Marinobacterium aestuarii: one gene and its partner. The protein of the gene in region 1 interacts with the protein of each later gene in a pairwise test. Links are inferred from orthologs where the notes say so. Each region holds a gene or a part of one and is shown in the gene's direction. Other genes may lie near its edges.

Evidence for each region.
Region 2: the proteins of A8C75_RS19720 (region 1) and clpA interact in binary tests that used the Escherichia coli proteins (3 or more experiments, as listed by UniProt). The link is inferred for Marinobacterium aestuarii from one-to-one orthologs.

What each region holds. Positions count from the first base shown.
Region 1 is NZ_CP015839.1:4,501,084-4,509,112, forward strand. What follows is about bases 1,886-5,158. They hold A8C75_RS19720 (response regulator), read left to right. Parts: upstream 1,886-2,285; coding sequence 2,286-4,958; downstream 4,959-5,158. Other genes in these bases: A8C75_RS19715 (ABC transporter substrate-binding protein), read left to right, coding at 1,886-2,289; A8C75_RS19725 (hypothetical protein), read right to left, coding at 5,069-5,158. Outside these bases: A8C75_RS19705 (TonB-dependent receptor plug domain-containing protein), read left to right, coding at 1-560; A8C75_RS19710 (TonB-dependent receptor domain-containing protein), read left to right, coding at 557-1,321; more of A8C75_RS19715, read left to right, coding at 1,420-1,885; more of A8C75_RS19725, read right to left, coding at 5,159-5,443; A8C75_RS19730 (DUF2489 domain-containing protein), read right to left, coding at 5,447-5,929; A8C75_RS23715 (hypothetical protein), read right to left, coding at 6,124-6,297; A8C75_RS19735 (hypothetical protein), read left to right, coding at 6,627-7,301; A8C75_RS19740 (6,7-dimethyl-8-ribityllumazine synthase), read right to left, coding at 7,514-8,011. UniProt on the Escherichia coli protein: Member of the two-component regulatory system UvrY/BarA involved in the regulation of carbon metabolism via the CsrA/CsrB regulatory system. Phosphorylates UvrY, probably via a four-step phosphorelay.
Region 2 is NZ_CP015839.1:2,779,172-2,783,688, reverse strand. Bases 1,535-4,517 are described here. They hold clpA (ATP-dependent Clp protease ATP-binding subunit ClpA), read left to right. Parts: upstream 1,535-1,882; coding sequence 1,883-4,153; downstream 4,154-4,517. Other genes in these bases: clpS (ATP-dependent Clp protease adapter ClpS), read left to right, coding at 1,535-1,869. Outside these bases: icd (NADP-dependent isocitrate dehydrogenase), read left to right, coding at 1-921; cold shock domain-containing protein CspD, read right to left, coding at 1,049-1,261; more of clpS, read left to right, coding at 1,501-1,534. UniProt on the Escherichia coli protein: ATP-dependent specificity component of the ClpAP protease. It directs the protease to specific substrates. It has unfoldase activity. The primary function of the ClpA-ClpP complex appears to be the degradation of unfolded or abnormal proteins.

The sequences.
Region 1 (8,029 bases):
TACTGATGCAGGCGGGTTTCAGCAGCGGTTATTCTGATCGCGGCGATATGGACCGCACCTTCAAGCCGGTCATTCCCCGTGATGCCCAGGCCAACTATCAGTACCTGCGCTGGAACCATGTCACCGACAGCGCCAGCGAAACCCAGGTATCCGCCTACCACAACTACCTGAACCTCTCCGTTGCGGCCCCCACCGTTGCCGACCTGGTGAAATATGAGGGCCTGCCTGCCGGCTTTGCGGCAGCGCTGCTGGCACAGAATCCGGATTTCCGGCTGGACAGCGAGCACGGCAAAACCGAACTCTACGATATCGAAGTGCAGCATACACAGCAGTGGATACCCGAGCAGACCACCTTTCTGTGGGGGCTGGGGTATCGGCAGGAAACCGCCCAGAGTGGTGCGCTGCTGCAGGAACGGGGGCGCATCAATGAGGACCGCTGGCGCCTGTTCGGCAACCTGGAACTGGTTCCGGCCGACGCCATTACCCTCAACTTCGGCGCCATGCTCGAAAGCAGCAGTACCAACGCCGACGGTGCGCAGATATCCCCCGAGTTGCATTGAACTACAGGCCCGATGAGCAGTCGGTTATTCGCACCTCTTACAGCCAGGCCTATCGCATGCCCTCGCTGCTGGACAAAAACTCCCAGTCGATCATTTATGACCCGGCCGGCGACGTGCTGGATACCATCGTCATACCGAATCCCAATATTGATCCCGAACGTATAAAAACGGCTGAAATCGGTTATTACCGGGCTTTCCAGAGCATTTCCGGACATTTCGACTTGCGAATTTTTGTCGAAGATATCGATAATGCGATCAGCAGCTACCGAGTCCCGGATACGGATCTTGACAGCCGCCTGCGCTATAGCGCCAACGCTACCTCATGGCGCAACAACGGTGCCGAGTTTCAGCTGCGTCTGCAGCCACTGGAGCGCCTGTGGGTGCTGCTCAATTACAGCTATATCAACACCACCGACTTTTTGCGCGATGAGGGTCCAGCCGGACATGGGCTGGTGCGGGAGCGGAAGCCTCGGTCACCGGAGCATACGGCCTCCCTGCTGCTGAACTACAATTTCGCGCCACGCTGGGATTTCAGCCTGGCACAATACTATATGGATGATGTGCAGTGGGGTGAGGGCGGTTACCGGGACAGCTACAACCGCACCGATGCTCGCCTGGCAAAGGAATGGAACCTGCCCGCCGGCCAGCGCCTCTCAGGTGCGCTGATTTTTCAGAATCTGCTGGGCAACAAGTACGCCGAGTTTTACCCTTATAATGAATTCGACCAACGGACCTATCTGCAACTGCAACTCGAATTCTGATTACCGAGCGACGCGAACGGACACGCTGAATGCAGGCATCGGATACACCTAAAAACAGACAATACTCCACTATTCGGCGGCCAGGACTTCTGTTGCTGATGTTTATTTTGTGGCTTACCGGCACCAGCGCCGTCGCTGAGCCACTGGCATTAATGAGCGAGGACAGTGCGCTCTATCGGCTGGTAGCCGAAGAAATCAGGCTCAGCGCCCAGAAACCGCTGGCGCTATACAGTACTGACAGCATGCCGTCCCAGGAGCGGCTCGACCAGGCGATCAACATTGCCATAGGTGCCCGTGCCTGCGAACAGCTGCTGCAGCATAACGGCCACGCCGATCTGATCTGCACCTTTATTCCGCGCACGACCTTTGAATCCCTGTCGACCCTGTACGACAACGGACAGCGTCGCCTCAGCGCGGTCTATCTGGATCAGCCGCTGCAACGCCAGTTGCGCCTTGCCCACCTGCTGGTGCCGGATGCAAAAAGTATCGGCACCATGTTCGGCCCGTTTTCCACGGCATCGCAGCAACTGTTCGACGACGCTTCCCGCAGGGAACAGCTGACACCCCTCTCCATCACCCTGGACGAAACGGATAACCCGATCGAGCGACTGACGCCACTGATTCAGCAAAGTGACGTCTTTCTCGCCCTGCCGGACCGGGCTCTGTTTAACCGCGCGACCGCCAAATGGCTGCTGTACATTACGCTGCAGCAGAAAGTACCGGTGATTGGCTTTTCCAAAACCTATGTCGAAGCCGGGGCCCTGGCCGCGGTATACTCAACACCCGCGCAGATCGGCCGGCAGACCGGCGAGCTGTTGCGCGAACTCGACCTGTCCCGGCCCCTGCCGCCACCGGTCTACCCGAAATACTACAATGTCAGCAGCAACCCTATAGTGGCCCGTACCCTGGAACTGCCTGAACCTGACGACCTGGCGCTGCACCGCCAGCTGGAGGACGGCACAGAATGAAACGCCGCCTTAGAACCCTGGGAATCCGCCAGCGCGTGCTGATGATCTCGCTGTTGCCGATGGTCCTCTTTGCTCTGGTGCTGGGCGGCTACTTCATCAGCACCCGGATCGATGACACCCAGTTCTCACTGCTGGAGCGCGGTCAGTCCATCAGCCGTCTGCTGGCATCCGCGTCCGAGTTTGGCCTGCTGCTCGGCAACCACGAGCTGCTGCGCAATCTTGGCAAGGGCGTCAGTCAGGAGCCCGATGTCGCCGACGTTGCCTTTCTGGATAACCGTTTTGAACTCATTACCCGCTCCCGCGCTTTCGATCTGCACCTGAAACCCCAGGGCCCCTTTGTCTATCAGGACAACAATCACTGGTACTTCGCAGAACCTGTACAGGTGACCGGCATATCCTTCCAGGATTTTCCCGAATATCCCGACGCCAAGGCCCGGCTGGACACCATTGGCTGGGTCATCGTCGTTCTGTCCAGCGACCAGACCCGCACCCGCCAGCGCAGTATCCTGATTACCGGTCTGCTGCTGATGATCGGCACCTTTGGCATCACCGCCATCATAGCGCTGCGCTTTGGCAACCGTATCACACAGCCCATACAGGGCCTCAGCCATGTGGTCGAGCGCCTGCAGGACGGCCAGCTCGATACCCGCGCCGAAGTCTCCCTGACCGGCGAACTGCGCACCCTGGCCCGTGGCATCAACCGCATGGCGGCCCGTATCCAGGAATCCAGTTCCATGATGGAATCCAAGGTGGACACCACCACCAAACGGCTGCGCGCCACCCTGAACCACCTGGAAACCAAGAACCACGAGCTAGAACTGGCACGCTTCAAGGCCGACACCGCCAACCGTGCCAAGGACGAATTTCTGGCCCGCATGAGCCATGAGCTGCGCACCCCCATGACCTCGGTGCTGGGTTTCGCCCGCCTGCTCGATGAAACCGACGCCAACGATGAGCAGCGCGAGTACACCCGCATCATCAACCAGACATCCACGGTTCTGCTCAGCATCATCGACGACATTCTCGATCTCTCCAAGCTCGAGTCCAATGCCATCAGGCTGGAACAGATCCCACTGGACCTCGAAGACCTGCTGCTCGACGTACTGGAAATGCAGGCTCCGCTGGCCCACAGCAAGGGACTGGAACTCATTCTGCACTACGCTCAGGGAATACCCGACATACTGCAGGGTGATCCCACCCGCCTGCGCCAGATCCTTACCAACCTGGTCGCCAACGCCATCAAATTCACTGAAAAAGGTGAAGTACAGCTGTTCGTGGAAGCCGAAAACCTCGACAAATATCAGTGCATGCTGCGAATAAGGGTGGAGGATTCCGGCATTGGCATTGCGGAAAACCAGAAAGGCAAACTGTTCAAGGCCTTCACCCAGGCCGATACCTCCATCACCCGCCGCTTCGGCGGCTCTGGGCTGGGCCTGGTGATTACCCAGAAACTCACCCGCCTGATGGAGGGCACGATCAAGCTCAGCAGCGAGCTGAACAAGGGCACGCAGATCAGCCTGGCGATTCCCTTTGCCTACAGCGAACCGGACGCCAGACCCCTGCCTGGAGCCCGGCTAGAACACGGCCCAATACTGCTCTACGAGCCCCATCCGGCCATGCGCAAATCCCTGCAGGCGTTGTTGCAGCGCCAGCACCTGAGCGTCGACACGGCACTGAGCTTCGATGATTTTTGCCGCCGTGCAGGCCAGCATAACTGCCTGATCTGGGGCGACAGCCCTGGCATGAGCACCAAGGAATTCAACGCCCTGCTGCAACGGCTGCGCCAGAGCTACAATGCTCGCCTGGTTATTCTCTGTGCCAGCGGCTCCAGCCAGCCCCAGCTGGACACGCAGACACTGGTCGTGCACAAGCCGGTGCGGCCACGCAATCTGCTGCGGGCGCTGAACGCAACAGCACAAGGCCCGGTGATCGATAAAACTATAGGGGCAACCCAAGCCGCCGCCGAGACAGCCCCCTGTACCGGCCTTGACGTGCTGATTGCCGAAGACAACGACCTGAACCGCCTGCTGATCATGAAGATTCTCAGCCGCGCCGGCATCCGCTCAAGGCAGGCCACCAGCGGGCTGGAAGTACTGGATCAGGTCGCGCACAAGGTGCCGGACCTGATTCTGATGGATGTGCACATGCCCAGGATGGACGGTATAGAAGCCACACGACGCCTGCGCCGAACCTGCCCAGAGCTTCCCATCATCGCGTTGACAGCCAATGTAGTGCCGCGGGAGCACCAGGCCTTGCAGAACGCAGGCATCACCAAAATCATGTTCAAGCCCATCAATGAACCTGAACTGCTCGCAGCGGTAAAGCGCCACTGCAGCCCCGCGCCTACGCGCCCTGCGCCCCAGGCTGCGGCGGACAAAGATGCCTCTGCGCTGCTGAGCTACGCGCAAATACAACAGGAAATTCAGCGCCAGCTGGAGGCTTGCCAGCAGGGAGTGCTGAGCCGCGACGCCGCCAAAATGCGTCACCATGCACACCAGCTGCTGGGCATCAGCGGACTTTACGACTGGCCGGAGTTCGAGGCCCTTACCGCCGACTTCCACCAGTGTGTTGATGCCGGCCGCGGACAGCGTGAACTCTGGCAGTCCCTCTGGCGCCTGCAAAGACTCAGCAAGCAGCCCCTGCCAACGGCAGACACAGATCCGATCTAGACAACCTGTCCGACAATACTCAAGCTGCTGCGAACCATCTGGCCCGCTAACATGAGAGGGGCTGGTTTTCGTGCTGATGCATGGGTTCTAATGCGGGAGCGGCAAGGCCGTCAGAATTCGCGGTAAACCGGATCCTTGGCAATCAGGTCTGTCAGGTCGTCGACAATGCTGCGCAAGCGTTCTCTGCCGGCGCGGTCAAACAGATAACCATCAATGCCCTCGCCGGCCGCAGGCTCGTTATCGTCGCCTTCCTGCAGTACCAGGCAGCGCAGACGTATGGCCTCGAGTTCCGGGTCATGTCGCATCGGCATACCGACATACAGGTCCCAGCGCTGCCACGTCGTCGTACCCTCCAGTACGCCCTGCAACAACGCCAGTATCTCGGCTCTGGACGGACGATAGGTCGGCGCCCTGCCGAAATAGAGCGCCGCCGCCATCAAACACAGAAGTAGCAGAGTAATGGCAAACGCCGCCAGGAAGGCCAAGGGTCAGTGCATCCGATCGAGCGGATACACATGCAGCTTGGCAGCCGCCTGCAGCAGCGCTTCCCGGTGCTGCTGTTCCAGCACATCCATTTCCTGACGGAAACGCCGTTGCTGCGCACGCTCCAGCGACTTCCACCCCTTCAGGTAGGGAATATGCCGGGTGGCCTCGTAATGCGCCGATATAATTTCAAAGTCGGGATTCTGATGCAGTTCCGGCATCAGGTTATCGAGCAGTACCTTCAGGCGGATGGAGCCTTCGGTCAGAGTCATCTTTTCGTCTTCCGACATGGCACGGGCGATCACCCGGATACTGTCGATCAGATACTGGCGCTGTTCCCGGGCCTTGCTTTCTGCCTCACGCTGCAGCGCTTCCCGCTGTTGCCTTTGCTGTCTCAGGGCACGCAGGTGAACGACGATATACCAGGACGAAGCCACTATGATCACCAGGCCCAAAGCCGTTGCCCAAAACATCAAACTGTCACTCATCCGCCACCCTGTCATTCAGCCTGTTTAGTCAGGTGAACCATTATGCATAATCGCCACCTGAAACCCAGAGCCCCGGCAACCCGGCTGCCAAAATCCGCGCACAAAAAAGCCCGTTACTGGCCAGTAACGGGCTTTAATAAATTGGAAACTCTAATTGATTCGCCTCGCGGCGTGACGCCTGGTTCAAGCAGTGATCAGCCGGCGATACCAACGAAGTCGTACTGGGGAGCTGCGGCTTCAGTCGGCTTCTTGCCCATCTGCTGCATGCGGGCATTGCGCTGTTCAAGCGCCTGGGCCAGAACCTGAACTCCGGTTTTGCTCGGAGTCTGCTGGGATCTTTCCAGACGTACGTTCAGATTTGCACTCATGCTCGGGCCTCCTGCGGCTTTGGCTATCTCACTGGCAGCGCCCCCGGGGGGGCCTATGGAGCCAGTTATCAAATTCGACTGGGGCCAGTATAGACAGAACCGCATAGCATGTAATGGAATATCATATTCTATATTTAGACCATAAACGCATATAAACAGCATCTGAGTCCAACCGTCAAAATCCGCCTCCCGCCTGGCTCCAACTATTCCAGGATGCTGGCGCTACGCCTGTGCAATGCCACGCCCTATAGTGAACAGGCATTGTGAAATAAACAGACAACCCTAGCCCGGCGCTATCGCCACCATTATCAAGTACAGAGAGCCTAGCCATGAACGCCCTGTCCCCTGCGCCTCAGGCACCCCACACCGCATTACTGCACTACTGGCAGCAACCCCACCCCGACTTCACCTCGGGCAAGGACGCTCGCAGCAGCGAAAATGCGTTGCTGGTACTGATGTATGGCGGCCTGGAAAAGGCGGCGCGTTATGGCTGGCTCAATGCGGGCCGTACCCTTGTCGACAAGACCTATCTGCGCATTCTGTGGATGACCCAGCAGCTCGCGCCCACAGGTATCAGCTTCGATGAACTGGCCTCGCGTCTCGATGGTTTTATCCGCCGAGAGCTGCAACCACGCTGGGACAACCTGGACGGCCTTGAACACGACGCCCGCCATGAGCTGGCACAGGCTCTGGTGGAACAGCTTCAGGCACAGGTATTCCAGAGTACTGACCAACTGGAGTCCGCTACCACTGTGCTGTTTTTCCTGTGCCCGCAGCTACCCGTTTTTATCTATACAAAGGCACCGGGAGCACAGACTGAGCCTGCTACCGACTACCCAGGCTGGCACCAGAGTTGCCGTCAGCGCCTGATTCCTCTGCTGCCACGAGCCTGCAGCAGCACACCGTCGGCCCATTACGGTACGGCGCAGGAGCAGCAGCTGATCACCCGCCTGCTGTCTCAGACCGACTGGTGGCCACGGCGGCTATTGTCCCAGCAACGCTAAACCGTCGCGCGCCCCTATCCGACAGCAAGCGATCAACTCCGGCGAAAGCCAGCCCTTTGTCAGCACCTGCGGGTGCTGTTTTTTTACCTATCGCAACCAGAGAACACAAAAAAGCCCGGGTTCCGCATATTAGGAGCCCGGGCTTTTCCGATCAACTAACCGTTACCAGTGACTAATCACTAACCACCAATTACGAATCACGAATCACTGCATTAACACTCGGTCAGACGACGAATACTCTGCAGGTTTTCCATGGTGCTCAGGCACGCCTGGGCCACTTCTGTACCCTTGTCGGTGAAATGGCGGTAGAAGAAATCGTGGTGCGTGCTGTGCTCATGGAAATGATGCGGTGTCAGTACCACCGACATCACCGGCACTTCGGTCTCCAGCTGCACCTGCATCAGGCCTTCGATTACGGCCTGGGCCACAAATTCATGCCGGTAAATGCCGCCATCGACGACAAAACCCGCCGCAACAATGGCGCCGTAGCGGCCACATTTGGCGAGCAGTTTGGCCTGCAGTGGAATTTCATAGGCCCCGGACACGGTGAAGATATCCACCTGTTCGGCCACCAGCCCCTGGCGGGTACATTCGATAAGAAAGGCATCGCGTGCCTGGCCGACGATATCGCTGTGCCACTGCGCCTGAATAAAGGCAACGCGCTGGGCGCGGGTCTCATTGCTGAGTTTTGGGGGGTACGTCTGATTCATGGTTATCCTCGTTGATAG
Region 2 (4,517 bases), 1.7 Mb from region 1 along the record:
CGCTCGCTGAACGTGGCGCTGCGCCAGGAGCTGGATCTGTATGTCTGTCAGCGTCCTGTGCGCTGGTTTGAAGGGGTACCGAGTCCTCTGAAAAACCCGCAGGATGTGGACATGGTGATCTACCGTGAAAACTCGGAAGACATCTACGCCGGGGTGGAGTGGAAGGCGGGTTCGGCGGAAGCCGACAAGGTTATTCGCTTTCTGAAAGAGGAAATGGGCGTTACCAAGATCCGTTTTGACGAGAATTGCGGTATTGGCATCAAGCCGGTGTCCCGTCAGGGGACACGGCGGCTGGTGCGTCAGGCGCTGCAATACGCGGTGGATAACGATCGCGCCTCTGTGACCCTGGTGCACAAGGGCAATATCATGAAATTCACTGAAGGTGCCTTCAAGGACTGGGGTTACGAGCTGGCCCAGGAAGAATTTGGCGCCACCTTGCTGGATGGCGGCCCCTGGATGAGCTTCAAGAGCCCAAAATCCGGCAAGCAGATCGTAGTCAAGGATGTCATTGCCGATGCCATGCTGCAGCAGATACTGCTGCGCCCGGCTGAATACGACGTGGTAGCGACGCTGAACCTTAACGGTGACTATATTTCCGATGCCCTGGCGGCAGAAGTCGGGGGTATTGGCATAGCGCCTGGGGCCAACCTGTCCGATGAAGTGGCGATCTTCGAAGCCACCCACGGAACAGCACCCAAGTATGCCGGCAAGGACCAGGTCAATCCGGGCTCCCTGATACTGTCGGCTGAAATGATGTTGCGTCATATGGGCTGGCTGGAGGCGGCGGATCTGATCCTCAAGGGTGTCGATGGCGCCATTGCGGCCAAGACCGTGACCTACGACTTTGAGCGGCAGATGGACGGTGCCACCTTGCTGAAAAGCTCGGAATTTGGTGATGCCATCATTGCCAGAATGCAGTGAGGCAATGATTTAGCCTGTCAGTAAGAAAGCCATAAAAAAAACCAGCCTCCGGGCTGGTTTTTGCTGTCTTGGGGGCTGAATCTGAGGCTGGAACGACAAAACCTGTGGGCAGGCAGCTGCTTGTGGCTCAGTTCGTGCCGATGGGCTTGATATTGACAGCATGGGTGCCCTTGGGGCCTGGCTGGGTTTCGAACTCGACCAGCTGTCCTGCCTTGAGGCTGCGGTAGCCGTCGGACTGGATCGCCGAGTAGTGGGCGAACAAGTCTTCGTTGTGGTCATCCGAAAGAATAAATCCATATCCCTTGGCGTTATTGAACCACTTTACTTTCCCTGTCTGCATGCGCGAATTCCCCTAGTTGACTGCCCTGAGCGCTTGTCTGCAGGAAACAAGCCTCAACTCCCAGACGCTGACTTGCTACAATGGTGAAGCGGACCCGGGGGCGGCTTCTTTACATTGAGGCAGGTACTGCTGATACTGGATCCCTCCTGCGTCACGGCAGTATAGCACCGGCTATCCGGGACGCTAATTGTCAGTCCCCAATTTCATCCAGTGACCAAAGTAAAGGCTAATATTCAGGCATGAGCAGTTCCGTATCCGTCAGGCTTTCGTCTGATAATGACAACGATGGGCATGATGAGCAGCATGGCGATCATAATTCAGGGCTGGCCACTGAAGAGGCCAAACCAAAGTTGAAGCGCCCGCCGATGTATCGGGTGGTGCTGATGAATGACGATTACACGCCCATGGATTTTGTGATTGAGGTGTTGATGATTTTTTTCGCGCTGGATCAGGAAAAGGCGACACAGATCATGTTGGCCGTCCATACTCAGGGTAAAGGCGTTTGTGGTATATACACACGCGATGTGGCTGAAACTAAAGCCGCGCAAGTGAATCAATACTCAAGGGAAAATAAACATCCCTTGTTGTGTGAAGTCGAAAGCGTCTGATCAGGAGTCCGCCATGCTTAACAGAGAGTTGGAAGAGACCCTCAGCGCAGCCTTCCGGGTAGCCCGGGACAAGCGGCATGAGTTCATGACGGTCGAGCATTTATTGCTCGCGTTGCTAGATAACCGCGAAGCCCAGGGGGTACTAAATGCCTGTGGCGCTGATATCGCAAAATTGCGGCAGTCGCTGACCACCTTCATAGATGAGACAACTCCGCTGTTGCCGGAGAATATTCCCAACATGGAAACCCAGCCCACGCTTGGTTTTCAGCGTGTGCTGCAGCGTGCTGTGTTTCATGTGCAGTCGTCCGGGCGCCACGAAGTCACCGGCGCCAATGTGCTGGTAGCGATCTTCAGCGAGCAGGAGAGCCAGGCCGTGTTCGTTCTGCAGCAGCAGGGCGTGGAGCGCATTGATGCGGTCAATTACATTTCCCATGGCATATCCCGCGTGTCGGATCACGAAGCTCAGGATCATGAGGTGTCGGTAGATTCCGAGGCCGGCGATGACAAGGACAAGAGTGCGCTGTCCAAGTATGCCGTCAATCTCAATATTCTGGCGCAGCAGGGGCGTATTGATCCGCTGGTGGGTCGGGATGCGGAGGTTGAGCGCGTTATCCAGATTCTGTCGCGCCGGCGCAAGAACAATCCGTTGCTGGTCGGCGAAGCCGGGGTTGGCAAGACCGCCATTGCGGAAGGTCTGGCCAAGCTCATCGTCGAAGGACAGGTGCCCTCGGTGATCGCCGATAGTGTGGTTTACTCGCTGGATCTGGGGGCGCTGCTGGCCGGTACCAAGTACCGCGGTGATTTCGAGAAGCGTCTCAAGACGCTGCTGGGCGAGATTCGCAGTCAGGAGCACTCGATACTCTTTATTGATGAAATTCACACCATCATTGGCGCAGGCGCCGCTTCCGGAGGCTCCATGGATGCCTCTAACCTGCTCAAGCCCATGCTCAGCTCCGGCGAGATTCGCTGCATTGGCTCCACGACCTATCAGGAATTTCGCGGCATCTTCGAGAAAGACCGGGCCCTGGCCCGCCGCTTCCAGAAGATAGACGTGCTGGAACCCAGCGTGCTGGATACCTACCAGATTCTGAAAGGACTGAAGAATCGCTTCGAACAGCATCACCAGCTCAAATACACCGATGCGGCCTTGCGTGCCGCCTCTGAACTGGCGGATCGCTACATCAATGACAAGCACATGCCCGACAAGGCCATTGATGTCATCGACGAAGCGGGTGCCTATCAGCGCCTGATGCCGGAGGAAACGCGCAAGCTGCTGATTGATGTCCCCGAGGTCGAAATTGTGGTGGCCAAGATTGCGCGTATCCCGCCCAAAAGCGTGTCCGCCTCCGACAAGGATCTGCTCAAGAAACTCGATTCCAACCTGAAAATGGTGGTGCTGGGTCAGGAGCAGGCCATCGATACGCTGTCGTCTGCCATCAAGCTGTCGCGGGCCGGCCTCAAGGAGGCCAATAAGCCGGTGGGTTGTTTCCTGTTTGCGGGCCCGACAGGCGTCGGCAAGACCGAGGTGACCTCGCAGCTGGCGCGGATTCTCGGCATTGAGCTGGTGCGCTTTGATATGTCCGAGTATATGGAGCGTCACACCGTATCGCGTCTGATCGGTGCGCCTCCGGGGTACGTCGGCTACGATCAGGGCGGCTTGCTGACCGAGGCTGTGACCAAGTCACCGCACTGCGTGCTCTTGCTCGATGAAATCGAGAAGGCGCACCCTGAGGTGTTCAACCTGCTGTTGCAGGTGATGGATAACGGCACCCTGACCGACAATAACGGCCGCAAGGCGGACTTCCGTAATGTCATCATGGTGATGACCACCAATGCCGGTGCCGAGGCGATGAGTCGGCCGTCCATTGGTTTCACGCACCAGAATCACGCCAGCGATGGTATGGCGGCGATCGTTCGCATGTTCTCGCCGGAATTCCGTAACCGCCTGGATGGCATCATCCAGTTCAAGTCGCTATCGCCGGATATTATTCGGGGTGTGGTCGACAAGTTCCTCACCGAGTTGCAGGCGCAGCTGGATGAGAAAAAGGTCGTGCTGCATGTGGATGATGCCGCCTGCGCCTGGCTGGCGGAGAAAGGCTACGATGACACTATGGGTGCCCGGCCAATGAAGCGCCTGATTCAGGAGCAGCTGAAAAAGCCGTTGGCAGAGATGATTCTGTTTGGCGAGCTGGCCGAAGAGGGCGGTACCGTGGAGATCAGTGTCGGTGACGATGGTGATCTGGCGTTGCATGTGGTGTCTGAGCAGCCGGAGGGCTGTCACTGATCTGACTGCAGCGGCTGGCTATTCTTGTCAGTCGCTGCTTTTGCGCTTTTCTTCCATCCGAATTCTTCAATCTGAAGTGTTCTTGCGTTTATCTGCGTTATCTTGCCTGTCGCTGCCCGCCGTACTGCATGCCATAGCGGCTATTCGCAGCATTCTTGCCTGCGTTTCAACGCGTCTGTATAGGCGAGAACTTCCATGCTTGCGAAAAATGGCACAGCATTTTGCGCGCGGTTGATGCGCGGGCTTGGCAGTATCTTCTTGTCGTCAGGCAGGAGATGAATTTAACGCAGGTGTTCTTCGAAGCTGGAGCGCGCAGCACAGTGACAGCGAAGATGCTGCCACTGAAGCTGATAAAGCGGAAGAG